One region of the Streptomyces sp. NPDC054757 genome, then DNA from elsewhere that is predicted to be linked to it. Evidence: riboswitches for the same ligand, from Rfam matches in the RefSeq annotation. Region 1 holds a riboswitch; each other region holds the start of a gene.

The links. Region 1 has a riboswitch for cyclic di-AMP ahead of ACWGKJ_RS26030 (M23 family metallopeptidase). Riboswitches for the same ligand answer to the same signal wherever they lie in the genome.
Region 2: another riboswitch for cyclic di-AMP. It lies ahead of ACWGKJ_RS17630 (M23 family metallopeptidase); the one in region 1 lies ahead of ACWGKJ_RS26030 (M23 family metallopeptidase).
Region 3: another riboswitch for cyclic di-AMP. It lies ahead of ACWGKJ_RS23455 (transglycosylase family protein); the one in region 1 lies ahead of ACWGKJ_RS26030 (M23 family metallopeptidase).

Annotation. Positions count from the first base shown of each region.
Region 1 is NZ_JBSHBW010000025.1:15,193-24,506, forward strand. It holds gene trmB (tRNA (guanosine(46)-N7)-methyltransferase TrmB) at 133-939, shown strand; gene ACWGKJ_RS26020 (PrsW family intramembrane metalloprotease) at 1,013-2,443, shown strand; gene ACWGKJ_RS26025 (aldo/keto reductase) at 2,529-3,473, opposite strand; gene ACWGKJ_RS26030 (M23 family metallopeptidase) at 3,836-4,897, opposite strand; cyclic di-AMP (ydaO/yuaA leader) riboswitch at 4,909-5,049, opposite strand; gene ACWGKJ_RS26035 (PP2C family protein-serine/threonine phosphatase) at 5,335-6,486, opposite strand; tRNA gene ACWGKJ_RS26040 (tRNA-Met) at 6,650-6,723, opposite strand; gene ACWGKJ_RS26045 (metallophosphoesterase) at 6,925-8,241, opposite strand; gene ACWGKJ_RS26050 (SDR family oxidoreductase) at 8,409-9,290, opposite strand.
Region 2 is NZ_JBSHBW010000013.1:66,799-76,112, forward strand. It holds gene ACWGKJ_RS17620 (M16 family metallopeptidase) at 1-594, shown strand, start outside; gene ACWGKJ_RS17625 (M16 family metallopeptidase) at 615-1,982, shown strand; cyclic di-AMP (ydaO/yuaA leader) riboswitch at 2,296-2,455, shown strand; gene ACWGKJ_RS17630 (M23 family metallopeptidase) at 2,468-3,271, shown strand; gene ACWGKJ_RS17635 (GntR family transcriptional regulator) at 3,581-4,258, shown strand; gene ACWGKJ_RS17640 (HPr family phosphocarrier protein) at 4,457-4,738, opposite strand; gene ACWGKJ_RS17645 (bifunctional acetate--CoA ligase family protein/GNAT family N-acetyltransferase) at 4,865-7,843, shown strand; gene ACWGKJ_RS17650 (class I SAM-dependent DNA methyltransferase) at 7,974-8,714, shown strand; gene ACWGKJ_RS17655 (DUF5998 family protein) at 8,974-9,314, shown strand, end outside.
Region 3 is NZ_JBSHBW010000021.1:31,135-40,448, forward strand. It holds gene ACWGKJ_RS23425 (YfhO family protein) at 1-1,765, opposite strand, end outside; gene ACWGKJ_RS23430 (GtrA family protein) at 1,894-2,349, shown strand; gene ACWGKJ_RS23435 (SurA N-terminal domain-containing protein) at 2,460-3,134, shown strand; gene ACWGKJ_RS23440 (nucleoside triphosphate pyrophosphohydrolase) at 3,322-4,293, shown strand; gene ACWGKJ_RS23445 (cytochrome P450 family protein) at 4,290-5,561, shown strand; gene ACWGKJ_RS23450 (transglycosylase family protein) at 5,690-6,760, shown strand; cyclic di-AMP (ydaO/yuaA leader) riboswitch at 7,018-7,204, shown strand; gene ACWGKJ_RS23455 (transglycosylase family protein) at 7,208-7,915, shown strand; gene eno (phosphopyruvate hydratase) at 8,203-9,314, shown strand, end outside.

The sequences.
Region 1 (9,314 bases):
GAGGGGGACCCGGGCCGGGGCGGGCTCGGATACGGGGGCGGGAACAGGTCCGCGGGGACGAGTCCGGGACAGGAGGGACCCGGGCCGGGGCCGGAATCGCGGTTCCGGACGGGACCGTAGAATCGGGGCACTGTGTCCGATCCCCTGAGTCCACTGAATCCCCCGCAAGAGCCCTCGCCGCCCCGCCGCGCCAAGGGCGAGCCGCGCTTCCCGGGCGGCCCCGCGGCCGACCCCGCGGGCTCGCACCACGAGCGCCGGATCCGCAGCTTCCAGCCGCGCCGCAGCCGCGTCACGACCGGGCAGGCCGACGCACTGGAGCGGCTCTGGCCGCGCTGGGGGCTGGACATCGACGGGCAGCGGGTGCTCGATCTGCCCGCTCTGTTCGACGGTCTCCCCGTGGTTCTGGAGATCGGCTTCGGCATGGGCGAGGCCACCGCGCAGATGGCCGCGGCCGACCCGTCGACCGGGATCCTCGCCACCGATGTGCACACCCCGGGCCAGGGAAACCTGCTGCGTCTCGCGGAGCGGAACGGGCTGTCCAACATCCGGGTGGCCAACGGTGACGCGATCATCCTGCTCCGCGAAATGCTGAAGCCGGACTCGCTCGCCGGGCTGCGCGTGTACTTCCCCGACCCCTGGCCCAAGAGCCGGCACCACAAGAGGCGGCTGATCCAGCCGGACTTCCTCGACCTGGCCGCGGGCCGACTCGCGCCCGGCGCCGTACTGCACTGCGCGACCGACTGGGTCCCGTACGCCGAGCAGATGCTGGAGGTGCTCACCGAGCACCCCTGCTTCGACAACACCACGGCGGACGGGGGTTACGCACCGCGGCCCGGGTTCCGGCCGCTGACCCGGTTCGAGGGCCAGGGACTCGACAAGGGCCACGCCGTGCACGATCTGCTGTTCCGCCGCAACGACCGGCCGGCCCCGCGTCCGTAACGGCGATGCCCGGCGGGCCCCGGAATCGGGTACGGCGTCGCGATTGTCGGTGCCGCTCGTTAGGCTCCATCGGGTGTACGAATCGAGCGTGCCGCCCGGGGCGGCCCATCCGGTGGTCCCGGTGTACGAGGAGCAGCCGCGCTTCGACGCCGTCCCCCCGCGTGCACACTGGCGCTACGCACCCCGCAGGGACTTCTGGCGGAGCAAGGCGCTGCGCGCCGCCGCGGTGATCATCGTTCTCGCCATCTGCGGACTGCTGATCCTCTCGCTGGTCCGCGAACAGACCGGCACCGAGGGCTTCCTGGTCGGCATCGGTCTCGCCGTGCTTCCGGTGCCGCTGCTCATGGCGGCCTTCCGCTGGCTCGACCGGGTGGATCCGGGCCCCTGGCGCAATCTGATCTTCGCCTTCGCCTGGGGCGCCTGTGCCGCCGCCCTGGTCGCGATCATCGCCAACTCCTTCGCCACGCACTGGATAGCGACCGCCACAGCGGATCCGACGAGCGCGGACACCCTCGGGGCGAGAGTGGTGGCGCCGGTCATCGAGGAGAGCGCGAAGGCCGCGGCGATCCTGCTGATCTTCCTCTTCCGCAGACGCCACTTCACCGGGATCGTGGACGGGGTGGTCTTCGCGGGCTTCACCGCGACCGGCTTCGCCTTCACCGAGAACATCCTCTATCTGGGCAGCGCCTTCGGCGAGGACAAGTCCCTGGGGTTCTCGGGTGTCCCGGCCGTGACGGCGGCGACCTTCTTCGCCCGGGTGGTCCTCTCGCCCTTCGCCCACCCGCTGTTCACCGTGCTGACCGGTATCGGCTTCGGTGTCGCGGCATCGGCCGCCGGGCACCAGCGGCTGCGCCGGACCGCACCGCCACTGCTCGGGCTGGTCTGCGCCATGGGCATGCACGCCCTGTGGAACAGCTCGTCGGCCTTCGGCACCTATGGCTTCTACCTGGTCTACGGCGCCTTCATGGTCCCGGCCTTCGGAACGGTCACCTGGCTGACGATCTGGACCCGCCAGCGGGAGCTGCGCACCATATCGGCCGAGCTGCCGGCCTACGCGGCGGCGGGCTGGCTGGCCCCCGCGGAACCGCTGGCGCTCTCGTCGATGCGGGCGCGCGCCCTGGCCCGCGCCTTCGCCGCGCGTACGTTCGGCGGAGGATTCGGCGCGACCAGCCCCCATCTGGGCCCTCACCCGGCGGCGTACGGCCAGAGCCCCTATCACCGGCCGCCCGCGCACGCCGACGCCAAGTCCCGTGCCCGGGCCGCGTCCCGCGCGGTCTCCGAGTACGAGGCCTTCGCGACCACCCTCGCCTTTCTGCGGCACCGGGCCCACCGCGGTGTGGTGGACCCGGACTTCGAGGCGCGCGAGCAGGAGCTGCTGCACCACCTCTGGCAGCGCAAGGAGATAGCCGGGCCCGCGCTGCTCCACGCCGCACAGGCGACCGGGCGGGTACGGGTGCCACCACCGCATCTGGACTACGGCGGCTACAACCCGTACCAGCACTGACCCGACCCGGGACGCCCCCGGAAAGCCGGCCGGCTCTCGGCCGCCCCCGGGATACCGGCCGGGCCCGGCCCGTTCTCTCGGACTCTCAGGCGGCGGCTGCGGTCAGCTCAGCCACCTCGGCGTCGGTGAGCTTCAGTTCGGCCAGGGCGGTCAGCGCGGGCAGCTGCTCGACCGTACGGGCCGAGGCGATCGGCGCGACGACGGTCGGCTGTGCCGCCAGCCAGGCCAGGGCGACGGTGGCGACCTCCGCCTCGTGCGCCGCCGCGATCTTGTCGAGCGCGGCGAGGACCTTCGGCCCCCGCTCGGTGTCCAGGTGCTGCGCCGCGCTGCCGGCCCGGACACTGTCGACGTCCGCGCCGGGCCGGTACTTGCCGGTGAGGAACCCGGAGGCCAGCGCGGAGTACGGGACGGCCGCCAGACCGTGCCGGGCCGCCACGTCCTGGAGCGCGCCCTCGTAGGTGTCGCGGGAGACCAGGTTGTAGTGCGGCTGCAGAGCGGAGTACCGGGCGAGCCCCTCGGCGTCGGAGAACGCCACGGAGGCGTCCAGCCGCTCGGGGCTCAGATTGGACGCGGCGATGGCGCGGACCTTGCCGGCCTTCACCAGATCGTCCAGGGCGGTGATGATCTCATCGACGGGTACGGACTCGTCGTCGCGGTGCGTGTAGTAGAGGTCGATGTAGTCGGTCCGGAGCCTGCTCAGCGACGCGTCGGCCGCGGCCTTGATGTTCGCGGCCGAGAGCCCCCGGTACTCGGGGTGCGAGCCGACCTTGGTGGCGACCACCACGTCTTCGCGGTTCCCGCGTGCGGCCAGCCAGTTGCCGATGACGGCCTCGGACTCGCCGCCCTTGTTGCCGGGCACCCACGACGAGTAGGTGTCCGCTGTGTCGATGAAGTTGCCGCCTGCCGCGGTGTAGGCGTCGAGCACGGCGAAGGACTGTTCTTCGTCGGCGCCCCAGCCGAAGACGTTGCCGCCGAGGGAGAGCGGGAAGACCTGGAGGCCGGAGGAGCCGAGTGCGCGGAGAGAAGTCATACGCCGGTCAACCCTGCGGTCGCCGCCCGCTATTCCGGCCCGCCCCCGTACGGACGAACCGGCAGCCCTGACGTCGGGGGGGATGCCGCCAGGGCTGCCGGGGTGCGGGACGCCGTATCCACCGGCGTTGCGCGCGGGGTGCCGTGCCTCCGGGCGTTCGCGCGGGGCGCCCGTCCTATGGATGTTGCGCAGGGGGCGCCATACCTGCGGACGTTCGTGCGGGGCGCCGTGCCCACGGACGTTGCCCACGGGCGTTGCCCACGGGCGTTCGCGCGGGTGCCATGTCTGCGGACGCCGCGCCGAGGCGCGGCCCTGCGTGCGAGTGCTCCGTGCGGGGGCCGGGCCCTGCCGGGCCGCGTTCCTTACGGGTTGAGGCCCTTGCCCTGGAGCCAGGTCATCGGGTCGACCGGGTCGCCGCCACCCGGCCGGACCTCCAGGTGCACATGCGGGCCCGTGACATTGCCGGTGGCGCCGACCCGGCCGATGACCTCGCCGGTGGCGACCTTCTGGCCGGCGCCGACCGAGATCGAGGACTGGTGGCAGAACCACAGCTCCGTACCGTCGTCGAGCGCGACGACCGTGCGGTAGCCGTACGCCCCGGCCCAGCCCGCCGACTTGACCGTGCCGCCGTGCACGGCCTTGATCGGGGTGCCGGTCGGCGCGGCGAAGTCGAGACCGGTGTGGTGGCCCGACGACCACATCGCACCGCCGTCGTTGAACCGCGAGGTGAGGGTGTACGAGGAGACGGGGAGCGAGTAGCCGGCCGCCAGCTTGGCGAGCCGCTCCTTCTCCGCCTTGGCCTCGGCCTCCGCCTCGGCCTTCTTCTTGGCCGCCTTCTCCTTGGCCGCCGCCTCGTCCCGCTTCTTCGCGGCCTCCGCCGACGCCTTCTCCGCGGCCGCCTTCTCGGCCGCCGCCTTGGCCTCGTCGTCGATCGCGCCCTGCTGCTGCTCGGCCTGCTGGAGGATTCGTGCCCGGAGGGCCTCGCCCGCGTCCGCGCTGCCCTTGCCGGTGGCCGCGGCGGTGGTGAGGGCCGCGTCGGCGGCGCCCGTCTCCGTACCGCCGTGGTCCGGCACGTCGCCGATGTCGGAGATCAGTGAGCCCACGCCGGGCAGCGATTCGGCCTCCGGCAGCTTGTCCTTGACGGACTGCGGGAGGTCGGGGAGCGAGATCGCGAGCGGCGGCTTGCTCTGCGCGCTGGCCATGCCGCCCGCGCCGACGGCCGCGATCACACCGACGCCGAGCACCGTGGAGCTGCGGGCGAGACCGTTGCGCTGCTTGGCGACCCGGTGTTTGCCGCGGACGGTACGGAGGGAGTCCTCGGTGGGATTCCACTCGTCCGGCGCGCCGCCTTCCGCACCGCCGAAACCGAGAGCATCGTCGTTCGGGAAGTAAAGCGTTTCGGGGGCAGGGTTGTTGGACGCCACGGAGGCGCACTCCTTTCCTTCCTTACCGCCTACCGGGTTAGCTGACGGGTTCGGAGCAGGAAGGTCTCCTACGGGCAGCCCTTGCGGAGAGGCCCGATTCACCCCAATTGGTGGTTCCCCGGTTCCCTTGCGGGATTCGGCGCGTGCGCACGGTGCCGCCTCTTGCGACGACTGGGACAACCGCGCTGCGTTATCGAACGTTAATAGACGCGAGGGCCGGATTCCAAGCTGTTCCGACTGATCGTTAACGGCTTTGGCCCGTACTTACCAGGACATAACCGGGCGGATTCGGGCGACTTGATCATCCCTCAGCGGTGGCCGGGAAACCTCGAAATCCTGATCGTGCGTCAACTGTTATGCGGAGTGGTGCTCTTCGACTACGGATCGTGTCCTCCGCGAATCACGTCCTTCGCGGATCACGTCATTCGCGGATCACGTCATTCGCGTTCACGCTCGCGGTGCACGATCCCCACCGTCCTGCGCCGCGCCGGCTGCCCCCGCAGCGGACGGCCCACCGCGAGCAGCGCCATGTCGTCCGTGGAGTGCCCGCCCGTGTGCAGCCGTACGTCGTCGGTCACCGCCGTCAGCAGTTCCTCGGGCCCCGGGAAGATCCGGCCGCGCAACCGCTCCTGCGGTTCGTAGAAGACCCCCTGCGCGTTCCTCGCCTCGGACAGCCCGTCGGTGTAGAGCAGCAGCGTGGACCCCGGCGGGAACGGCGTCTCGTCCGCCCGGTCCGGCCAGGCCGCCAGATCGGACAGCCCCAGCGGCAGCGCGGGATCGGTCGGGGCCAGGACGTGGACGTCCCCGTCCGCGTACAGCAGCAGCGGTTCGGGGTGGCCCCGGTTGAGCAGCCGGATCATGCCCTGGTTCTCGCGCGGGATCTCGGCGAGCGCGGCCGTGGTGAACCCCTCGAAGGCGTCGAGCCCTTCGCGCCGGATCCCCTCCCGGGTCAGCGCGCGCTCCAGCCGCTGGGCGACCTCCTCGATCGTCACCTCCTGTTCGGCGGCCTCCCGGAAGGCCCCGATCACCACGGCCACGGCCTCGACGGCGCCGAGCCCCTTGCCCCGCACGTCGCCTATGACCAGCCGGACCCCGTACGGGGTGTCCTGCACGGCGAAGAGGTCGCCGCCGATGAAGGTGCCGGCCTGGGCGGCCTCGTACCGCGCCGCGATGTGCAGTTCGGCGATCCGCTCGGACGGCACCGGCAGTACGGCGCGCTGCGCGGTCTCCGCGACGACCCGCGCCGATGCGAGTTCCTCGCCGCTTCGCCGGATGACGCGGTTGATGGCCAGCGCGACGCAGGACACCGTGAAGACGGTGATCAGTTCGGTGATCGCCGAGCCCCTGCCGGATGTGCCGTCAGCGGCACGGAGTCCCGCGATGGCCAGGACCGAGACGATCCCGGTGGTCAGGGTGGCCCGGAACGAGAAGAGCGGGGCTGCGATCACCGGGGCGGCGGCGAAGAACGGGGCGGCGGTGAACGCGGGCGGGGTCAGCTGGTCGAAGACCGCCCCGCCCACGATCAGCACGGCGGGGAGCACACGGAGTAACCCCCGCACCCAGCCCGAATCGTCTCGCTGCCCCACCAGTACCCTCCTGCCCGGTTCCGTAAAGCGGCGGACGGTACCGCGCCCTACCAGGCTGTCGGCACCCGGGCCGGTGTGCGATTCGGCCTCGGCCAAGTGGGGGAAGGACAGCGGGCCCCGGAAACGCCGAAGGCCCGGCACAGTGTGCCGGGCCTTCGGTCTTGAGTAGCGGGGACAGGATTTGAACCTGCGACCTCTGGGTTATGAGCCCAGCGAGCTACCGAGCTGCTCCACCCCGCGTCGGTGAACACAACTCTACGGCATGTCCGGGGGTGGTTCGAACCACTTACCGCCCGGGGCCGCTCCGGATCCCTCCGGACCGCCTGCGGATCCCTCCGGACGGCTCCGGACCGCTCCGGACCGCCTGCGGGGCCGGGGTGGCCTCCGCCGTCCGCCGTTCCCGGTGACGGCCTGGACCGCCGCTGACGTACGGCGCCTCGCTCACCCGCCCTCCGACGGGGCGGCCCCGCCGTCCGCTCCGGTGGCGGGCCCGCCACCGGAGCGCAGGGTGAGCAGGGTGATCTCGCTCGGCGCGAAGACCCGGAAGGGCGGCCCCCAGAAGCCGGTGCCCCGGCTGGTGTAGAGCTGGGTCCGCTCGCCGTGCCGGCTCAGGCCGTGCACCACCGGCTGGTCGATCCGTACGAGGAAGTTGAACGGCCAGATCTGGCCGCCGTGAGTGTGGCCGGAAACCTGTAGGTCGATACCGGCGGCAGCCGCCTGCCGGACGTACTTGGGCTGGTGGGCGACGAGCAGGACCGGCCAGTCCTGGTCCGTCCCCGCGAGAGCCCCGGCCAGGTTCGTACGGTGTCCGGCCAGTCCGGAGGATTCCGCCGTCACGTCGTCCACACCCGCGAGGACGAGCGGGTCGCCGCCGCGCTCCACCACGACGTGGGTGTTGTGGAGGGGTTCCCAGCCGAGTTCGGCCATGCGGTCCAGCCAGCCCTGCGCCTCCCCGAAGTACTCGTGGTTCCCCGTGACATAGACCTTCGCCAGCCGTGACCGGACCGTCCCGAGCGGCGCGGACTGCTCCCGGCGCTGGGCGGGTGTGCCGTCGGCGATATCACCGGCGTGGATCACGACGTCCGCGTCCAGCGCGTTGACCGCGTCGGTGACCCGCGCCGACCAGCGGGCCCGGTCGATCGGCCCGAAGTGGGTGTCGGCCAGCACGACGACACGGGTCCCGTCGAGGCCCCGGCCGAGCCGCGGGATACGGACGTCCAGCCGCTTCACCCGGGGGACCCTCATGGCCTCGTGGTGCCCCAGGGCCAGCAGCCCGGCCGAGACCACGGCGACGGCCGCGGCGATGATCCTGGCCCGTTCGTCACCGCCGGCGTCGAGCCCGACCAGCACGAGATGCACCAGACCGCCCAGCACCGACCAGGTGAACAGCACCCAGATCACCCCGAGGCTGCTGTCCGCGATACGCGCCGCCCGGTCGGCCCGTCGGCGCCCGTGGCCCGCTGCCATCAGGAAGGGGAAGGAGACCAGCCAGACGGCGAAGACGACCGTGCCGGCCAGGAACACCGGGAACGGCCAGTGGACACCGGAGGCGAACAGCGTCCACCGCGGCAGGGCGAACAGCAGCACGAGAACGAGGAGGACCACGGCCCCGCCCAGTCGCCGTCGCAGGGACCGCCGCGGCCCCGCGTCCCCACTCCCCGCGCCCGGCACGGACGCCGGGACGGCGTCAGGACCGGGGCCAGGGTCGGGGCCGGGGTCGGCCCCCGGCTCGGACCGGATCGATTCACTGTCTGTCATCACGCCGCCCCGCACATCCGCTGTCATGCCGTCACTCCCCATCATCCGGCATGCGATGTCCAGTGGAAGTGGAAGGAGAGCGTCCTGTATTGGCGAACCCCTGGCCCCGGCGGTGGAACGGCCGGGCGGCGGGGGCGGCCGGAACCCGCCCCGGCTGCCCCCGCCGCTCAGGGCTGGATGTTCTCCAGGTCCTCCAGCAGGCTCGGGTGGGTCGGCTCCCAGCCGAGTGTCTGCCTGGTGTGGGCGCTGGACGCGGGCTGGTCGCTCTCGAAGATCTGGCCGAGGGGCCCGTAGGTCACCGGCGGCACCGACTCGACCGGCAGGCCCAGCCGCCGGCCGATGACCGCGGCGATGTCGCGCACCCGGTCCCCCTCGTCGGCCACGGCGTGCCAGGCGGTGCCGCCTTCCGCCCGCTCCAGGGCGAGCCGGAAGAGGACGGCCGCGTCGAGCGCGTGCACGGCCGGCCAGCGCTGTGCGCCGTCACCCGGGTAGCCGGAGACTCCGGTCTGGCGGGCGATGCCGGTCAGCATTCCGGCGAACCCGCCCTCGCCCCGGTGGTGAACCGTGCGCGGCAGACGTACGGCCGAACTGCGGACGCCGCGCGGTGCCAGGCCCAGAGCCGCGGTGACCGCACGGCCACGGCCGCCGACCGGCCCTTCGGTCACGGTGGGATCGGCCTCGGTGGCGGCGCGGCCCGGCGCCTGGGGCGTGCCCGATACGGTGACGAACGGTCGGTCGCTGCCGACAAGTTCCTCACCGATGGCCGCGATGGCGGTGCCTTCCTCGGCGACCGCCTTCGCGACGGCTTCGGGGCTGCTGAAGTCGTTGGCGAACGCCAGGTGGATCACCCCGTCGGACTGCGCGGCACCGGAGCGGAGGACGTCCAGGTCGGCGAGAGACCCCCGGAGCGGTTCGGCGCCGGCCGCCTCGACGGCCCGCGCGGACGCGTCGGAGCGGGCGAGCGCGAGAACGGTGTGACCGTTGGCGAGCAGTTCGGCGACGACGGCGGCCCCGATCAGGCCGGTCCCCCCGGTGACAAAGACACGCATGGCACTCTCCCTCAAGCGATGGGA
Region 2 (9,314 bases), on a different contig from region 1:
TACCGGCTCCCCGAGGACGGCACCCGCGCGTGCGACGCCGCGGACATCGCGCTGACGATCCTGGGCGGCGGCGAGTCGTCACTGCTCCACAACAGGCTGGTGCGCCGGGACCGTACGGCGGTCGCGGCCGGCTTCGGTCTGCTGCGGCTCTCCGGCGCCCCCTCGCTCGGCTGGCTGGACGTCAAGACGTCCGGCGGTGTCGAGGTCCCGCAGATCGAGGCGGCCGTCGACGAGGAACTGGCCCGCTTCGCGGCCGAGGGCCCCACGGCCGAGGAGATGGAGCGCGCGCAGGCCCAGCTGGAGCGCGAGTGGCTCGACCGGCTCGGTACGGTCGCCGGCCGCGCCGACGAACTGTGCAGGTACGCCGTGCTGTTCGGCGACCCGCAGCTGGCGCTGACCGCGGTGGGCCGGGTGCTGGACATCACGGCCGACGAGGTGCAGGCGGTCGCCAAGGCCCGGCTGCGCCCCGACAACAGGGCTGTCCTGGTGTACGAGCCCGTCACCGCCGATGAGCCCGAAGAGACCCGTGCGGACGCCGAATCCGACCCGGCCACCGCAGCCACCGACAGCAACAGCACAGAGGCGGACCAGTGACCGACCCCGCGGCCGTGACCATGACCTTCCACCCGCAGCCCCAGGCGGGTGCCCCCAGGCCCTGGGCCTTCCCGGCCCCCGAGCGCTCCACCCTGCCCAACGGGCTGACGGTGCTGCGCTGCGACCGCCCGGGACAGCAGGTCGTCGCTGTCGAGATCAGCCTCGACGCCCCGCTGGACGCCGAGCCCGAGGGGCTCGACGGCATTGCCACGATCATGGCGAGGGCCTTCTCCGAGGGCACCGACAAGCACAGCGCGGAGGAGTTCGCCGCCGAGCTGGAGCGCTGCGGCGCCACCCTCGACGCGCACGCCGACCACCCCGGTGTCCGGGTCTCCCTCGAAGTCCCGGTCTCCCGGCTGCCCAAGGCGCTCGGCCTGCTCGCCGACGCGCTGCGGGCGCCTGCCTTCGCCCCGAGCGAGGTCGAGCGGATCGTGGGCAACCGGCTTGACGAGATCCCGCACGAGCTGGCCAACCCGGCCCGCCGCGCTGCCAAGCAGCTCTCCAAGGAGCTGTTCCCGGCCACCGCCCGTATGTCGCGTCCGCGCCAGGGCACCGAGGAGACCGTGGGGCGTATCGACGCGGCCGGTGTCCGCGCCTTCTACGACGCGTACGTCCGCCCGTCCACGGCCACCGCGGTCGTCGTCGGCGACCTGGCGGGGACCGACCTGGACGCGGTGCTCGCCGAGACCCTCGGCGAGTGGAAGGGCAACGCGGGCACGCCCCGCCCGGTCCCCCCGATCACCGCGGACGACACCGGCCGGGTGGTCGTCGTGGACCGCCCGGGTGCGGTCCAGACCCAGCTGCTGATCGGCCGGATCGGCGCGGACCGGCACGACCGTGTCTGGCCCGCCCAGGTCCTCGGCACCTACTGCCTGGGCGGCACGCTCACCTCCCGTCTGGACCGAGTCCTGCGTGAGGAGAAGGGTTACACCTACGGAGTGCGGGCCTTCAGCCAGGTGATCCGCTCGGCCGCCGACGGGACGGGCGCCGCCATGCTCGCCATCAGCGGTTCGGTGGACACCGAGTCGACCGGGCCCGCGCTCGACGACCTCTGGAAGGTCCTGAGGACGCTGGCCGCGGGCGGGCTGACCGACGCCGAGCGGGATGTCGCCGTACAGAACCTGGTGGGGGTCGCCCCGCTGAAGTACGAGACGGCCGCCGCGGTCGCGGCCACCCTCGCCGACCAGGTCGAGCAGCATCTGCCGGACGACTTCCAGGCCCAGCTGTACGCCCGTCTCGCCGCGACCGGCACGGTCGAGGCGACCGCCGCCGTGGTCTCCGCCTTCCCCGACGACCGGCTGGTGACGGTGCTGGTCGGGGACGCCGCGCAGATCGTGGAGCCGGTCAGGGCGCTGGGCATCGGGGAAGTGACCGTGGTCAGCGGCTGAGCGCGCCGGCCGCCCCTGCCACAGGGCGGCCCATGCTGCGGGGTCCCGGCGGGCGGTGAGTCCGCCGGGACCCCGTCCGTTCGCGGCGGGGTCCGTTGCCCGGGCTGTCCCGAGGCCGCGCGGCCAGGCCCGGTACCGGCTGCGGGCAGCTGGACATGGGCCGCTGGGTACCGGCTGTCGGGGATGGGCTGCTGGACGTCGGATGTGGGATGTGGGATGTGCGACAGAATCCGCTGTCCGTTTGGTGCGGCCGGGACCGACGGCTTAGCGTCACACTCGCTGTCCGTCGGACATAAGCCGCGACCGCGGCGCCGGACAGCGATCGCCGAGTCCCCGTCAGGCGCGAGCCGGGGGAGCCGGGGACCCACTCAGTCCCTGGGGTGAATCGGGGCCGCTCCGCAGGGGCGGGCCCGTAGGGGACCTTCCTGCTCCGAACCCGTCAGCTAACCCGGTAGGCGACAGGGAAGGAAAGGACCAGCCCCTCCATGGCGTTCAGCCGTCCCACCGGCAAGCACCGTGCCCCCAACCGCCCGGCCCGCACGGACCACCCGAGCCGTCCGAACCGCAGGGCCGTCGGCATCGCCGGAGCCGCCACCCTCGCAACAGCCGGTGTCATCGGCGCCCTCGCCTCCCCGGCGGTGGCCGACGGCGCGCAGGTCTCCACCGCGCAGGAAGCCCGTCTCGACCGGACCATCCTCGTGGGGGACACGGTCGCCGACCGGATAGCCGCCCAGGCCACCGCACAGCAGCACGAGGCCGACCACGCCGAGGCCGTGGCGAAGGCCAGGGCCAGGGCGGCAGCGAAGGCGAAGGCCGAGCGGGAACACGCCGCCAGGGCTGCCGAACAGCGCGCGGCCCGCGCCCAGGCCCGTGAACGCCTCAACGCCTATGTGGTCCCGGTCGCCGACTCGTACGTCTCCACCGGCTACAAGACCGGTGGCAGCCTCTGGTCCTCCGGCAGCCACACCGGTATCGACTTCCATGCCGCGAGTGGCACCCCGGTCCACGCCGTCGGCGCCGGCACGGTCGTGGAGGCCGGCTGGGGCGGTGCGTACGGCAACAACATCGTCATCCGGATGCATGACGGCACGTACACGCAGTACGGCCATCTCTCGTCCATCGGCGTCTCGGTCGGCCAGTCCGTCACTCCGGGCCGGCGGATCGGGCTCTCCGGCGCCACCGGCAACGTCACGGGCCCGCACCTCCACTTCGAGGCCCGCACGGGTCCCGACTACGGCTCGGACATCGACCCCGTCGCTTATCTGCGCTCGCACGGCGTCCACGTCTGACCCGGCAGGGCCCCGGGCGGTCCACGTCCGACCCCGGCAGGCCCGGGCGAGCCACGTGTGCCCCCGGCCGGTCCCCGGCCGGTCCTCTTCCGCCGCCCCGGCGCGTCCGCCGCGCGCCGGGGCCACTCGCGTTCCGGATCCGCGCACGAGGCATTTCCAGCGCCCGGTGTTCGCACGGCCGGTTTCTGCCTGGCCAAAAGATATCCATGATTTACCGGGGGCCTTCGGGAATTGACCCGCCCTGCCATAGAGTCACCGCACAGCTGTGGACAGGCCGCGATAGGCGGACGTCGATGCGGAGGTTGGGGCATGCGTATTCCCGCGCATTCGGTATGCACGGCAATCCGTGACGACATCATCTCGGGGGTGTACGAGCGCGGCGGCCGGCTGACCGAGGAGGTGCTCGCGCGCCGTTACGGCGTCTCGCGGGTCCCGGTCCGCGAGGCTCTGCGGACCCTGGAGTCCGAGGGGTTCGTGGTCACCCGCCGCCATGCGGGCGCCTGTGTCGCCGAACCGACCGAGCGTGAGGCGGCCGACCTGCTGGAGATGCGGATGCTGCTGGAGCCGATGGGCGCGGCGCGCGCCGCGCAGCGGCGGACCGAAGCCCATCTGAAAGTGCTGCGCGGCCTGGTGAGGCTGGGGCAGGAGCGGGCCGGGCGGGGGCAGGGCGAGGACCTGCGGTCTCTCGGCGGCTGGTTCCACGAGACGCTCGCGCAGGCATCGGGCAGCTCGGCGCTGACCACGCTGCTGGGCCAGCTGCGGCAGAAGATCGGCTGGATGTACGCCGTCGAGCAGCCGGTCCTTCCGGTCGTGTCCTGGGCCGAGCACGGCTCGATCGTGGACGCGGTGGCGCGCGGCGACGCGGAGCGGGCCCGTGCGCTCACCGCTCTGCACGCGGAGCACGCCAGGGCGGCGCACCGGCTGCGGAAACCGGGGCGCGGGAAGGATCCGAAACATGCCGTAAACACTGTCGGCATCACCGATTAACAGTGCTGCCGTATACAGGGAGCAGATAATTTCGGCTTGCCGGCCGCTGCTCTTTCGCGCCCGTCCGAGAGGAATCCGGTAATCCATCTCCTCTTTCGTGCTGTCTTTTTCTGTGCAGTCTTTTTATGTTCTGCTTTTCGGATGTTCCGGTGCGTTCGCTGCGCAGCCGCATGCCCGGCACCCGGAAAGACAGAATACTCAGACGGTCTCGGGGAGTTCGTCGAGCCCGTCGGTGACCAGCTTGGCCAGCCGGTCCAGGGCGGCGTCGGCGCCCTCCACGTCCGAGGTGAGCACGATCTCCTCGCCGCCCTCCACGCCCAGGCCGAGTACGGCGAGCATCGATGCGGCGTTCACCGGGTTGCTGCCGTTCTTCGCGATCGTCACCGGCACCCCCGAAGCCGTGGTGGCACGGACGAAGATGGAGGCCGGTCGGGCGTGCAGTCCCTCGGTCCAGCCGACCTTGACGCGACGCTCAGCCATGGTGTTGCCCTTCGAGTTCTGCGACAGTTGTCTAGACCATTCTTGCACGGGTGTACCGTGGTGCGGCTCTGCCGGATCACCAGCCTGCACCGCTCCCCGTGCCACCGCGACCCGTACGCTTTCAGCATGCAGCCCCCGCTGGAGGAGAACCCGCACCAGGAGTACCCGGCCCACTGGGAAGCGGACGTGGTGCTGCGCGACGGCGGCACCGCGCGGATCCGGCCGATCACCACCGAGGACGCCGACCGGCTGGTGAGCTTCTACGAGCTGGTCTCACCCGAGTCGAAGTACTACCGGTTCTTCGCACCGTACCCCCGGCTCTCCGCCAAGGACGTCCACCGCTTCACCCATCACGACTACGTCGACCGGGTGGGTCTCGCCGCGACCGTCAACGGCGAGTTCATCGCCACCGTCCGCTACGACAGGATCGCCGCGCACGAGGCAGAGGTCGCCTTCCTCGTCCAGGACGCCCACCAGGGGCGCGGCGTGGCATCCGCGCTGCTCGAACACATCGCGGCGGTCGCCAGGGAGCGCGAGGTCAGCCGTTTCGTCGCCGAGGTCCTGCCGGCCAACACCAGAATGATCAAGGTCTTCACGGACGCCGGGTACGAGCAGAAGCGCAGCTTCGAGGACGGCTCGGTCCATCTCACCTTCGACCTGGAGCCCACCGAGGCGTCCCTGGCGGTGCAGCGCGCCCGTGAACAGCGTGCGGAGGCGCGGTCGGTGCAGCGGTTGCTGGCCCCCCGTTCCGTCGCCGTCGTCGGAGTGGGGCGCGGGGCCGGCGGGGTGGGGCGCGCGGTCCTGCGCAATCTGCACGGCTCCGGCTTCACCGGGCGCACCTACGCGGTGAACCGGGCCTTCCCGGAGAGCCTCACCGAGGTGGACGGCGCCCCCGCCCACCGCTCGGTGTCCTCCGTGACCGCTGCCGGGGAAGTGGTCGACCTGGTGGTCGTGGCCGTTCCCGCCGCGCAGGTGCCCGGGGTGGTCGACGACTGCGGGGCGAACGGGGTGCAGGGGCTCGTCGTGATCTCCGCCGGTTACGCGGAGAGCGGGCCCGAAGGACTGCTGCGCCAGCGCGAACTGCTGCGCAGGGCCCGCTCGTACGGTATGCGTGTCATCGGGCCGAACGCCTTCGGCCTGATCAACACCGCCGAAGCCGTCCGGCTGAACGCCTCGCTCGCGCCCGAGTCGCCGGTGCGCGGCCGGATCGGACTCTTCACCCAGTCCGGCGCGATCGGCATCGCCTTGCTCTCCGCGCTGCACCGGCACGGCGCCGGGCTCTCCTCCTTCATCTCGGCGGGAAACCGGGCCGATCTGTCGGGGAACGACTTCCTCCAGTACTGGTACGAGGACCCGGACACCGATGTCGCCCTGATCTACCTGGAGTCGATCGGCAATCCCCGTAAGTTCACCAGGCTCGCCCGGCGCACCGCTGCGGTGAAGCCGGTCGTGGTCGTCAAGGGCGCCCGGCACAGCGGCAGCGCCCCGCCGGGGCATGCGGTGCCGGTCACCCGGGTCCCGGACGCCACGGTCTCGGCGCTGCTGCGGCAGGCCGGTGTGATCCGGGTCGACACCGTCACCGAACTCGTCGACGCGGGCTTGCTGCTGGCGGGGCAGCCGCTGCCATCGGGGCCGCGCGTCGCGATCCTCGGCAACTCCGAGTCGCTCGGACTGCTGACCTACGACGCCTGTCTCACCGAGCGCCTGCGGCCGCTCCCGCCCGTCGATCTGACGACGGATGCGACCCCGGAGGACTTCCGCGACGCGCTCGGCCGGGCCCTGGCGGACGACGGATGCGATGCGGTGCTGGTCACGGCGATCCCCTGGGTGGGCGAGAACGGCGTGACCGAGTCGGGTGACGGAGAGGTACTGGCGGCCGCCCTGCGGGAAGCGGCCGAGGACGCCCCCGCCAAGCCGGTCGCCGTGGTGCATCTGGAGATCGGCGGTCTCGCGGAGGCACTGGCGGCGGCCACCGGTACGGTACGCGGCCCCCGGGGAACGGCCGCCGCGACCCCACGCACGGGCCCGGCCGCCACCCCGGACAGCCCGGCCGACCGGGACGGCGGCGGGGGAGGGGCCCCGGCCGGTGCGCCCGTGGGGGATACCGGAGACACAGCGGACACGTCGGGCGCCGCGGCCACCGCAGCCGGCACGCCAGGCGGCGACGACACGACCAGCCGGGCCGACAAGGGTACGGGCGCACCCGCCACGCCCCCCGCCCTCCGCACCGGAGGCATCCCCGCCTACCCGGCAGCCGAGCGGGCCGTCCGCGCGCTCGCCCAGGCGGTCCGGTACGCGCAGTGGCGCCGCGAGGCCGCCGAGCCCGGCCGGGTACCGGAGTACGACGACATCGACGAGAACGCCGCAGCCGACCGGATCGATGCGCTGCTCGCCACCGCCCGCGTCGATGTCACCCGCGGCCTGGCACTCTCGCCCGACGACACCTGCGAACTCCTCGGTCTGTACGGCATCCGCGTCCGGCCCGCCCACCCGGCCCCGGACGCGGACACCGCCGTCGCCGCCGCGGAGCAGCTCGGCTACCCCGTGGCGCTCAAGGCCACGGCGCCCCATCTCCGCCACCGCCCCGATCTCGGCGGTGTGCGGCTCGACATCGCGACCGAGGCGGGGCTGCGGCGCGCCTACGCCGAACTCTCCGGCGACCTCGGCAGCCCGGCCGAGGTCCGGCCCGTGGTGCAGGCCATGGTCGGGCGCGGGGTGGACACCGTCGTACGGTCCGCGATCGACCCCGCCGTCGGCGCTGTCCTCTCCTTCGGGCTGGCCGGGGCGCCGTCCGAACTGCTCGGCGACACCGCCCACCGTCTCGTCCCGGCCACCGACCGGGACGCCGCGGGGCTCATCAGAAGCGTCAGGACCGCCCCGCTGCTGTTCGGCTGGCGCGGCTCGGCGCCCGTCGACACCGCGGCGCTCGAAGAACTGCTGCTGAGGGTGTCGCGGCTGGTGGATGACCACCCGGAAGTGGTGTCCGTCGCTCTCGAACCGGTGGTGGTCGGGCAGTGCGGACTCTCCGTGCTCGGCGCCGCCGTACGGCTCGCACCGGCCAACGTACTCGGCGACCTGGGCCCCCGCCGTCTCCCCAGCTACTGACGGCCGGCCGCCGACCCCGTACCGGCAGGGTTCCGCAGGCCCCGCGCCCCGGACTGCGGACTGTGCGATCGGGGCCGGCGGGAGTAAATGCGTCGACAGCGTCCGTCGCCGCCCGCCACAGTGGCTGTCCATGACGAGCAGCGAACTGTGGACCCGTGCGACAGCCGAACGCTACGACGCCGAGCAGACCGACATGTCATCGGCCGCCGTTCTCGAACCTACTCTCGCCTTCCTCGCGGAACTCGCCGGAGACGGCCGGGCACTGGAGTTCGCCATCGGGACCGGACGGGTCGGCGTACCGCTCCGGGAGCACGGCGTGCCGGTCGTGGGCATCGAACTGTCCGCGCACATGGCAGCGGTCCTCCGGCGCAAGGTCGATGAGGACATGCTTCCGGTGTCCGTCGGAGACATGGCCACCACTGTCGTCCCCGGCGGGTTCACCCTTGTCTATCTCGTGTACAACACCCTCTCGAACCTGCTCACACAGCACGAACAGGTCGAGTGCTTCCGCAACGCCGCCCGCCATCTGGAACCCGGCGGCCGGTTCGTCATCGAGCTGGGTGTGCCGCCGCTGCGGTTCCTGCCTCCCGGCCAGGTCGCGGTGCCCTTCGACGTCTCCGAGCGGCATCTCGGCTTCGACACCTTCGACCTGGCCGAGCAGATCCTCGTCTCCCACCACTTCACCCGCGACGGCGACGACGGCCGCTACCGTCGTGGCAGCTCCCGGCACCGGTACGCCTGGCCCGCGGAGCTCGACCTGATGGCACGGATCGCCGGGCTCGAACTGGAACGTCGCGTCGCGGACTGGGACGGGGAACCGTTCACCCAGGACTCCGCGAAGCACATCTCCGTGTGGCGCAAGCCGGTCTGAGGGCCGCCCCCGGGCTGCCGCCGGCGGAGCAGTGCGCATCCGGAAGCGGGAATCAGCTCGGTGCGATGAACGCCGGCGTGACCTGACGCACATTTCCCGGCAGGGGCGCCGATCCCGTACAAGCGGCATCCGTGCACCCCGGTCAGGTCGCTTCCGGCGGCAGAGCACACGCAGGGCACCCGGCGCGGCAGGGGCCACCGCCCGGTTCCGGCAGCCGAGCGACGTGGTGACGCCGATGGCGGCGTCTAAGATGGAGCCCATGGCGAAGACCGGTACAACGACCCAGGGGCTCCGCGCGGCCATCGAGCGCAGCGGCTACTACCCGGCCCTCGTGGCCGAGGCGGTGGAGGCCGCTGTCGGCGGCGAACCGGTTTCGTCGTACCTGGTGCACCAGGAGACGACATTCGACTCCAACGAGGTCCGCCGCCATGTCACGGTCCTCGTCCTGACGGGCAACCGCTTCATCGTCAGCCACACCGACGAGCAGGCCGCCGACGGCAGCTCGCCGACGCCGTTCGCCACCACGTCGACCGAGTCGGTGAAGCTGGGCCGGATCTCCTCCGTCGTGCTCAGCCGTGTCGTGGCGAACCCGGAGAAGTA
Region 3 (9,314 bases), on a different contig from region 1:
CGTCCGTCACCGGGTTGTCCAGCGACTGGATGTTCCGGCCGCGCGAGGTCCAGCCTGCCCCGAGCGCGGCCATGGTCCGGGTGTACGGGTCCGGCGTCATGCTGCTGTAGTACGCGCCGCCCTCGCCGCCGACCAGCAGCGGATCGTTCCCGGTGGTCTGCTCGCGCCCCGGATCGGTGCGGTAGCGCGGCCAGCCGTCCGCTCCGGCGACCGCTGCCGCCTCCTCGTCCAGATGGCGGCCCCACGGCGCGTAGTCGTCCAGCCGGTGGATCTTGACCCGGTCCGCATACGCCGTGGTCGCCGCCGCCTGACCGGCCTGCGCCCCCACCAGGAGCAGCGCCGCCACCAGGACCGGCTGCCGCCGCAGCACCCACACCCGCAGACCCGCCGTACCCGGGCCGGTGGACCGCTTGTCCACCGGCCCGGCCCGCATCGCGCTGTCCGGCCCGGTCCGCCCGGTACGCGCCGCCCCGTCCCGTCCCGACCGCCCCAGCAGCACAAGCCCGCCCACCACCCCGGCCAGGCCGAGACCGAAGAGCGGATACGTGTAGACGGTGACCGTCCGTGAGAAGGCCGCGCAGAGCGCCCCCGCCGTGAGGACCGCCGCCCCGCGGGACAGGGCCCGGCCGCTCGGCACCCCGTACGAGAGCGCCGTCCAGGCCGCGATCACCACCAGCCCGCTCAGGACGAACGTCTGCCGGTACGGGCTGCCGTTCGGCGTCGCGAACAGATGCCAGAGGAGATGGGTGGGCTTCCACTGCATCGACAGCGCGACCAGCACCACGAGCCCCGCCCAGCACCGGCGTTCGCGGCGCGGCACCGGCCGGTGGAAGGCCAGCGCGCAGGCGAGCAGCAGAGTGCCCGTGCCGAGGAAGAGCGCGGGGGTGGAGAAGCTGTAGGTGGCGGGGAGCGTACGGGCGAACACATCCGTCCAGGCGGCCGGTGTGAACTCCTTGGTCCAGCCGGGGTACGCGTGCCGGGTGCCGAGGAAGACCGTACAGAGGAGCGGGGCGGCGATGCCGATGCCGAGCAGGACCGTTCCGGCCGCCCTGAGCAGCACCCGGATCCGATGGCGCGCCCCCGTCTCCGCCTCCTCCGTCAGCAGCAGCCGGACGAGCAGCACCAGCGCCGCCCCGATGGTCGCCATGTACGCGGTGTAGAAGTTCGCGGTCCAGGCGAGCGCGACGACCACGGGCCCGAGCAGCGGTCTGCGCCCGCCCCGCACCCACTCGCCAACCAGGCACAGCAGCGGGAAGGCGATCAGCCCGTCCAGCCACATCAGGTTGTACGACGCCTCCAGGACCGACCAGCCGCAGAGCCCGTACGAGGCGCCCAGCAGCCCGGCCGCCCACCAGCGGCCGGGCCGCAGGGTGAGCAGGAGCGAGGTCATCGCGGCCGACGCCGCCGCCATCTTCAGCAGCGTGACGGCGTAGACCGCGAGATCGATACGGTCCTTCGGGAAGAACGCGACCAGCAGCGCGAACGGGCTGCTCAGATACGTGCCGAGGTCCGGCAGGAACGACGTGCCGTACCCCGACTGCCAGTTGAGCAGCAGCCCGCCGTGCGCCCGGCCGTGCAGCAGATCCTGGAGGTGGGCGTGGAAGGGGATGTACTGGTTGCCCAGATCGCTGATGCTGCGGTGGCGCGGACCGTACGGATGGATACGGGCGGCGGCGTCCCCGGCGCACACGGCCAGTACGGTGAGCAGCGCGGCCAGTACGGTGGCGCTGAGGCGGGCTGTCACTGCCGGACGGCGGGGTCTCATGCCCCCGAATATGGCAGTGGAAATACGCTGAATTGGCCCGGGATGGGGTGAGTTCATCGAGCCGTCGCCGGGACTTCACCTCTCCCGTTCCCAGGAGCGCGTCCACAGACTCAGGAGCGTGTACACAGATGCACACCGCACGGCAGGCCCCGGCGGGGGCGAAGCTGGGCCAGCTGGTCCGCTTCGCGCTCGTCGGCGTGGTGAACACCGGCACGTACTACGGCTGTTACCTGCTCCTGCTCACCCGGCTCCCGTACCTCGCCGCGCACACCGTCGCCTTCTGCCTCAGCATGGTCGGGTCGTTCTTCATGAACGCCCGGTTCACCTACCGGATCCGGCCGACCTGGCGGAAGTTCCTGCTCTTCCCGCTGACCAACGCGGCCAACTTCGTCATCACCACCGGCGGCGTCTATCTCCTGGTGGACGTGGCCCGTCTCGGCGCCCACTACGCGCCGCTGGTCGCGGCAGCGGCGGCCGTTCCGCTGACTTTTCTCATCTCGCGGACGATCATGCTGCGCCCCGACAACCGGGAAGCCCCTGAATCGTTGGTCGAACCGGTGGCCCCCGCCACCCCAAGTGCCTAACATTCGATCAACGCAAGGTCTTGTGCTCCGCGCGTCGCCCGGCCGCCCCCGCGAGGAGGCGCCGAGCGCCACGCCACCCCCCGCACGAACTCGCCTGCCAGGAGGCTCCTTTGCACCGCCGCCGTCGCACTGCGCTCTCCGTATCCGTTGCGCTCGTCGCCGCAGCCCCGCTTCTCGCCGCCTGCGGCAGCCAGCCCCATCCGGGCGCGGCAGCCGTCGTGGGTAAGGACCGGATCACGGTCGCGGCCCTGCAGACGCAGGTGAACGACGTACGCAAGGCGCAGAACAAGTCTCCGCAGGCCGCCGAGCTGATCAGGAGCAGCAACAACCTCAGCGGGATGAAGCTCGGCACCATGATCTTCGACCGGGTGCTCGCGAAGGCGGCGGCGGACGCCGGGGCGAAGGTCACCCGCAAGGACATCCAGGACGCGCGCGACCAGCTGGTCAAGCAGGCGGGCAGCGAGCAGCGGCTCCAGCAGGTCTACCTCCAGCAGAACGGCATCGCACCCGGCCAGATCGACCAGGCGCTCCAGGAGCAGGTCACCGCGTCCAAGCTGGCCGAGAAGCTGGGCGGCGTCTCGCTCGGCACTCCGCAGGGCCAGAGCGCGGTGCTCCAGGCGATGATGAAGACGTCCAGGGCGATGGGCGTGGACGTCAATCCGCGCTATGGGGTCTGGGACGCGAAGAAGAGCCAGCTCGGCGCGTACAAGACGCCGTGGATCACCGAGGTGACCAAGGAGCAGACGGGCCAGTCCGCCGGGACCGGGGTCAGCGCGGCGGGATAGCGGTCCGGCGGGACAGCGGCGCAGCGGGCACCGGCACCGGCCCGCCGGGGGATCGGCACAGCGGGACAGCGGCCCGGCGGGATAGTTTCGACGGGTGACCGCTGAGAACACCCACGACCCTGCCCCCTCCGCCTCCGCCCCCGGCCCCACCCCTGTCCCCGAGGCGCTCGACGCCCCCGGCAGGGTCGTGCTGCTCACCACCAGCCACCGGGTCGCGCCGGGACTCCTCTCCTGGCCGGCCTGGCAGCTGCTGCACTCGGCGGACCGGGTGGTCTGCGCGGACCCCGGCCATCCGCAGCTGCCGTATCTGCGCGAGGCCGGGGTGACCGTCGAGCAGGAGGCGCCCGACGCGCACCGGCTGGTCGAGGAGTGCGCGGGCGGGCACACGGTCGTCGTCCTCCCCTCCGGCGAGGGCGACCGGCAGCTCACCGACGGTCTGGCCCGGCTCGCGGGCAGCGGCCGGGTGCGGATGCCGGACCTGGAACTGCTGCCCGGTTCGTACGATCTGCCGGGCGCACGCCTCCTCGACCTGGTGCAGGTGATGGACCGGGTGCGCCGCGAGTGCCCGTGGACCTCCCAGCAGACCCACCGGGGGCTCGCCAAGTACCTGATCGAGGAGGCGTACGAACTCGTCGAGGCGATCGAGGACGGCGACCGGGACGAACTGCGCGAGGAGCTGGGGGACGTCCTGCTCCAGGTCGTCTTCCACGCCCGGATCGCGCAGGAGGGCACCGGCGATGAGGGGGACGAGCCGTTCTCCATCGACGATGTCGCGGGCGGCCTCGTCGAGAAGCTGATCCACCGCCACCCGCATGTCTTCGGCGACGAGACGGCGGAGACCGCCGATGACGTCCACGCCCACTGGAACCGGACCAAGGCGATCGAGAAGCAGCGCACATCGGTGACGGACGGCGTCCCGGTCGGCCAGCCGGCCCTCGCCCTCGCGGCGAAGCTGACCTCCCGGGTGCGGGGCTCGGATCTCGACGTACCGCTCCCGGCGGGCGAGGGCGTCGGCTACCGGCTGCTGGCCCTGGCCGCGAGCGCGGAGGCGGCCGGCACGGACCCGGAGGCGGCGCTGCGCGCGGCGGCGCGGGCGTACCGGGACGCGATCCGGGCCGTGGAGGGCGCGGCACCCCGGGCGGCTACCGTCGAGGAGTGACCGACAACAGCACCGCAGACCCGGCCCCCACCCTCTTCACCTGGGAGTTCGCGACCGATCCGTACCCCGCGTACGCCTGGCTGCGGGAGCACGCGCCCGTCCACAGGACCGCGCTGCCCAGCGGGGTGGAGGCCTGGCTGGTGACGCGGTACGCGGACGCTCGGGCGGCGCTCGCCGACCCCCGGCTGTCGAAGAACCCGGCGCACCACGCCGAGTCCCCGCACGCCAAGGGCAAGACCGGGATCCCGGGGGAGCGCAAGGCGGAGCTGATGACGCATCTGCTGAACATCGACCCGCCGGACCACACCCGGCTGCGGCGGCTGGTCTCCAAGGCGTTCACCCCGCGCACCGTCGCGCTCTTCGCCCCGCGGGTGCAGGAGCTGACGGACCGGCTGATCGACGGCTTCGTGGCGGACGGGAAGGCCGACCTCATCCATGACCTGGCCTTTCCGCTCCCCATCTACGCCATCTGCGATCTGCTCGGCGTCCCGCGCGAGGACCAGGACGACTTCCGGGACTGGGCGGGGATGATGATCCGTCACGGCGGCGGACCGCGCGGCGGGGTCGCGCGCTCGGTCAAGAAGATGCGGAACTACCTCGCCGAACTCATCCACCGCAAGCGGGAGAACCCCGGTGACGACCTCATCTCCGGTCTCATCAGGGCGAGCGACCACGGCGAGCACCTGACCGAGAACGAAGCCGCCGCGATGGCGTTCATCCTGCTCTTCGCCGGGTTCGAGACGACGGTCAACCTCATCGGCAACGGGATGTACGCGCTGCTCCGCAACCCGGAGCAGCGTGCGCGCCTTGAGACCTCACTGGCGGCCGGGGAGACCGGCCTCCTCGCCACCGGGGTCGAGGAACTGCTGCGCTACGACGGGCCGGTGGAGCTGGCCACCTGGCGGTTCGCCACCGAACCGCTGACCCTGGGCGGGCAGTCCGTCGCGGAGGGCGATCCCGTACTCGTCGTGCTGGCCGCCGCCGACCGCGACCCGGAGCGCTTCACCGAGCCGGACACGCTGGACCTCGGACGCACCGACAACCAGCACCTCGGCTACGGGCACGGCATCCACTACTGCCTCGGCGCGCCCCTGGCCAGACTGGAGGCGCAGACGGCGCTCGCCACCCTGTTGCGGCGCCTGCCCGGCCTGCGTCTGGCGGTGGGGCCCGACGAGATGCGGTGGCGCGGCGGGCTCATCATGCGGGGACTGCGCACGCTCCCGGTGGAGTTCGGGGACGCGTCGGATCCTGTCGGACCCTCAGTCTGACCAGGGCTGAAGTGACGTGCCGTCAAGAATGTGACTTTCACGTGATCTCCGCTGCATCGACTTGTGACTGACGTTCGAGTGCGGCTACGTTCACCCCTCAACTCATCCGTCACACGGAAGGCCACCGCATGCGCACCGGGAACGGTCGGCACCGCCGCCCCCGTCAGGCTCCAGCTCTAGTCGTAGCGGCAGGAGTCACGGGCTCGGCCATCGCCCTTCCGCTGCTGGCGTCGACCGGCGCCCACGCGGCCGACGCCACGACCTGGGACCGGGTGGCGCTGTGCGAGAGCGGCGGCATCTGGAGCGCCGACCTGGGCAACGGGCACTACGGCGGCCTCCAGTTCTCGCAGGCGGCCTGGGACAAGTACGGCGGCGGGCAGTACGCGATCCGCCCCGACCTGGCGAGCCGCTCCCAGCAGATAGCCGTGGCCGAGAAGGCGTACGCGGCCGAGGGGGCGAAGTTCTGGGCCAGTTGTGCGGCCGTCGCCGGGCTGACGAAGGACGACGCGGACACGGCCACCGTGGACCCGGGCTCCCCGGCCACCACGAGCCCCACTCCTTCGAAGCCGGCCGGCTCTGACGGGGGATCGAAGAGCACGAATACGGACGGATCGGGGCAGAAGTCATCGAAGGGGACGAGTTCGAGCCCGTCCGACTCCTCCTCCCCCACGGGCTCGCCCTCATCGGACTCCTCTCCTTCGGACTCTCCTTCCGGCTCCTCCTCCGGGTCGTCCTCGCCGTCATCTGACGCATCTTCGGATACATCAGGCACATCAGGCGCATCGGGCGGATCCGGCAGACCCGACTCTTCGGCTCATGCGGACGCCTCGGACTCCGCCTCGCCGTCCACTTCTGACCCGGCGACACCCGCCGACTCCGCCAACGGAGATGCTCCGGCGTCTCCGGACACTTCCGGGGCGGGCAGACACCGGGGCGGAGAGTCCGCCGACGGCCCCGGTGCGCACCGCGACGAGTCCGGGCGGCATGCCTCGCGCGGGGGAAACCCCTCCCGGAATGACGCCCGTACGGACGGCAGCTACACCGTCCGGGCGGGTGACAACCTCTGGTCCATCGCGAAGGCCCATGATCTGCCCGGCGGATGGCCCGCGCTCTACGCGGCGAACCATCGGACGGTCGGAGCCGATCCGGACTTCATCGTCCCTGGCCAGAGCCTTGATCTCGACCAAAATCAGGGGTAGTTAGCGCCTGTATGTCCGCTTCTGTTCGAGTGAGACATGGCTCTCGTCGGTCCGGCTGAATGTCCGTACTGTCCACCCGGCGCATGTCGCCTCTCACCTGCGAAAACGGGACATGCGCGGTCGTAAACCCGGGATTTGCTCGCCGATGTTCATCTTTGAATATCGGGGTGTCCTGTGATTACGGTCAGACCGCTCGCACCGCGGGCCTCTTCGATCGCCACGCCGAATCCTGCCATCGGTCGAGGGGAAGCAGTTGACGCTAAGAAGCGCCGCAGGCAGGAGCGGGGGACCCAGGTAAGCGCCGGGTCCGGCCGTCCGTTCAGAGTCAGAGAACGGCACGAACCGGGACCGGCTTGGGGTGAAGCTGTGCGCTAGGCCGCGCAGCCGGGCAACTCATTGGCCCGAACCCGACAGCTCACCTCGTAGGCGTCGGTGAGGAGATTCTTCATGCTGTTTTCCAGCAAGTCCAAGCACCGTCGCCCCTCGAAGGCCGTCCGCGTCGCCACCCTCGCCGGTGTCGCCGGAGCGGCTGTGGCCGTGCCGCTGATCGGTGCGACCTCCGCATCCGCCGCCTCGGTCTCCACCTGGGACGCCGTCGCGCAGTGCGAGTCCGGTGGCAACTGGTCCACCAACACGGGCAACGGTTACTACGGCGGCCTGCAGTTCAACAACTCCAGCTGGGCCGCCGCCGGTGGTACGCAGTACGCGCCCCGCGCCGACCTCGCCACCAAGGGCCAGCAGATCGCCACGGCCGAGAAGCTCCTCGCCATGCAGGGCCCGGGTGCCTGGTCCTGCGCCGGTGCCGGCGGCCTGACCAGCGGTGGTCCCAGCCCGGACGTCTCCACCTCTTCGAACGGCTCCTCGTCGTCCAGCGCCGACCAGCAGAGCGGCCACAGCGACCAGCAGGCCGCTTCGCGCAGCGAGGCCCGCACCAGTGCGCCGGCCGCCCCGAAGCACGCCGCCCCCCGCCACGCCGCGCCCACCACGATCAAGAAGGGTGACGGCGAGTACAAGGTCAAGGCCGGCGACACCCTCTCCACGATCGCCAAGGCCGAGCACGTCCGCGGTGGCTGGAAGAAGGTCTACGACCTGAACAAGGACATCGTGAAGCAGGCCGACCTGATCTACCCCGGTCAGCAGCTCCACCTGAGCTGATATCAGCTCTCCCCCCAGCACCCCCGGCCCGGCGCGACTCCCCCGTACGCGCCGGGCCGGGGGTCTCTCCGCCGGGGCCGCATCCCGGCCCACAGCTCGGCCGACGGGGGGCCGCCAGCGGGTTACCGCCTGGTAGGTATGCTGACTTTCATACTGTCTTGCGATCTTTTGGGCCCTTTTTCGTCCCAGGGTCCGGGCGCCCTGCCGACTGAGCCCCCCGGGCCGGTTAGGCTCTTGGCGCAAGGCCAAAGAGACCCTGCGCCCATAGCGTCACATCCCAGAAGGAGATGCTAGTGCCGTCCATCGACGTCGTCGTAGCCCGGGAAATCCTGGACTCCCGAGGCAACCCCACGGTCGAGGTCGAGGTCGGCCTCGACGACGGCAGCACGGGCCGTGCCGCCGTCCCGTCCGGCGCCTCCACCGGTGCGTTCGAGGCCATCGAGTTGCGCGACGGTGACCCCAACCGCTACCAGGGCAAGGGTGTCGAGAAGGCAGTCCTCGCCGTCATCGAGCAGATCGGCCCGGAGCTCGTCGGCTACGACGCCACCGAGCAGCGCCTGATCGACCAGGCGATGTTCGACCTGGACGCGACGGAGAACAAGGGCTCCCTCGGCGCCAACGCCATCCTCGGCGTCTCGCTCGCCGTGGCGCACGCCGCTTCCGAGGCTTCCGACCTCCCGCTCTTCCGCTACCTGGGCGGCCCGAACGCGCACCTGCTGCCCGTTCCGATGATGAACATCCTGAACGGCGGGTCGCACGCCGACTCCAACGTCGACATCCAGGAGTTCATGATCGCGCCGATCGGCGCCGAGTCCTTCTCGGAGGCGCTGCGCTGGGGCGCCGAGGTCTACCACACCCTCAAGAAGGTCCTGAAGACCAAGGGCCTGTCGACCGGCCTCGGCGACGAGGGCGGCTTCGCGCCGAACCTGGAGTCGAACCGCGCCGCTCTCGACCTCATCATCGAGGCCATCAAGGAGGCCGGTTACGCGCCGGGCAAGGACATCGCGCTCGCGCTCGACGTCGCCGCCTCCGAGTTCTACAAGGACGGCACGTACGAGTTCGAGGGCAAGTCCCGCTCGGCCGCCGAGATGACCGAGTACTACGAGGAGCTCGTCGCCTCGTACCCGCTCGTCTCCATCGAGGACCCGCTGTACGAGGACGACTGGGACGGCTGGAAGGTCATCACCGACAAGCTGGGCGCCAAGGTCCAGATCGTCGGCGACGACCTCTTCGTCACCAACCCGGAGCGGCTGGCCCGCGGTATCGAGGAGGGCTCAGCCAACGCCCTGCTCGTCAAGGTCAACCAGATCGGTTCGCTGACCGAGACCCTGGACGCCGTCGAGCTGGCCCAGCGCAACGGCTTCAAGTGCATGATGTCGCACCGCTCCGGCGAGACCGA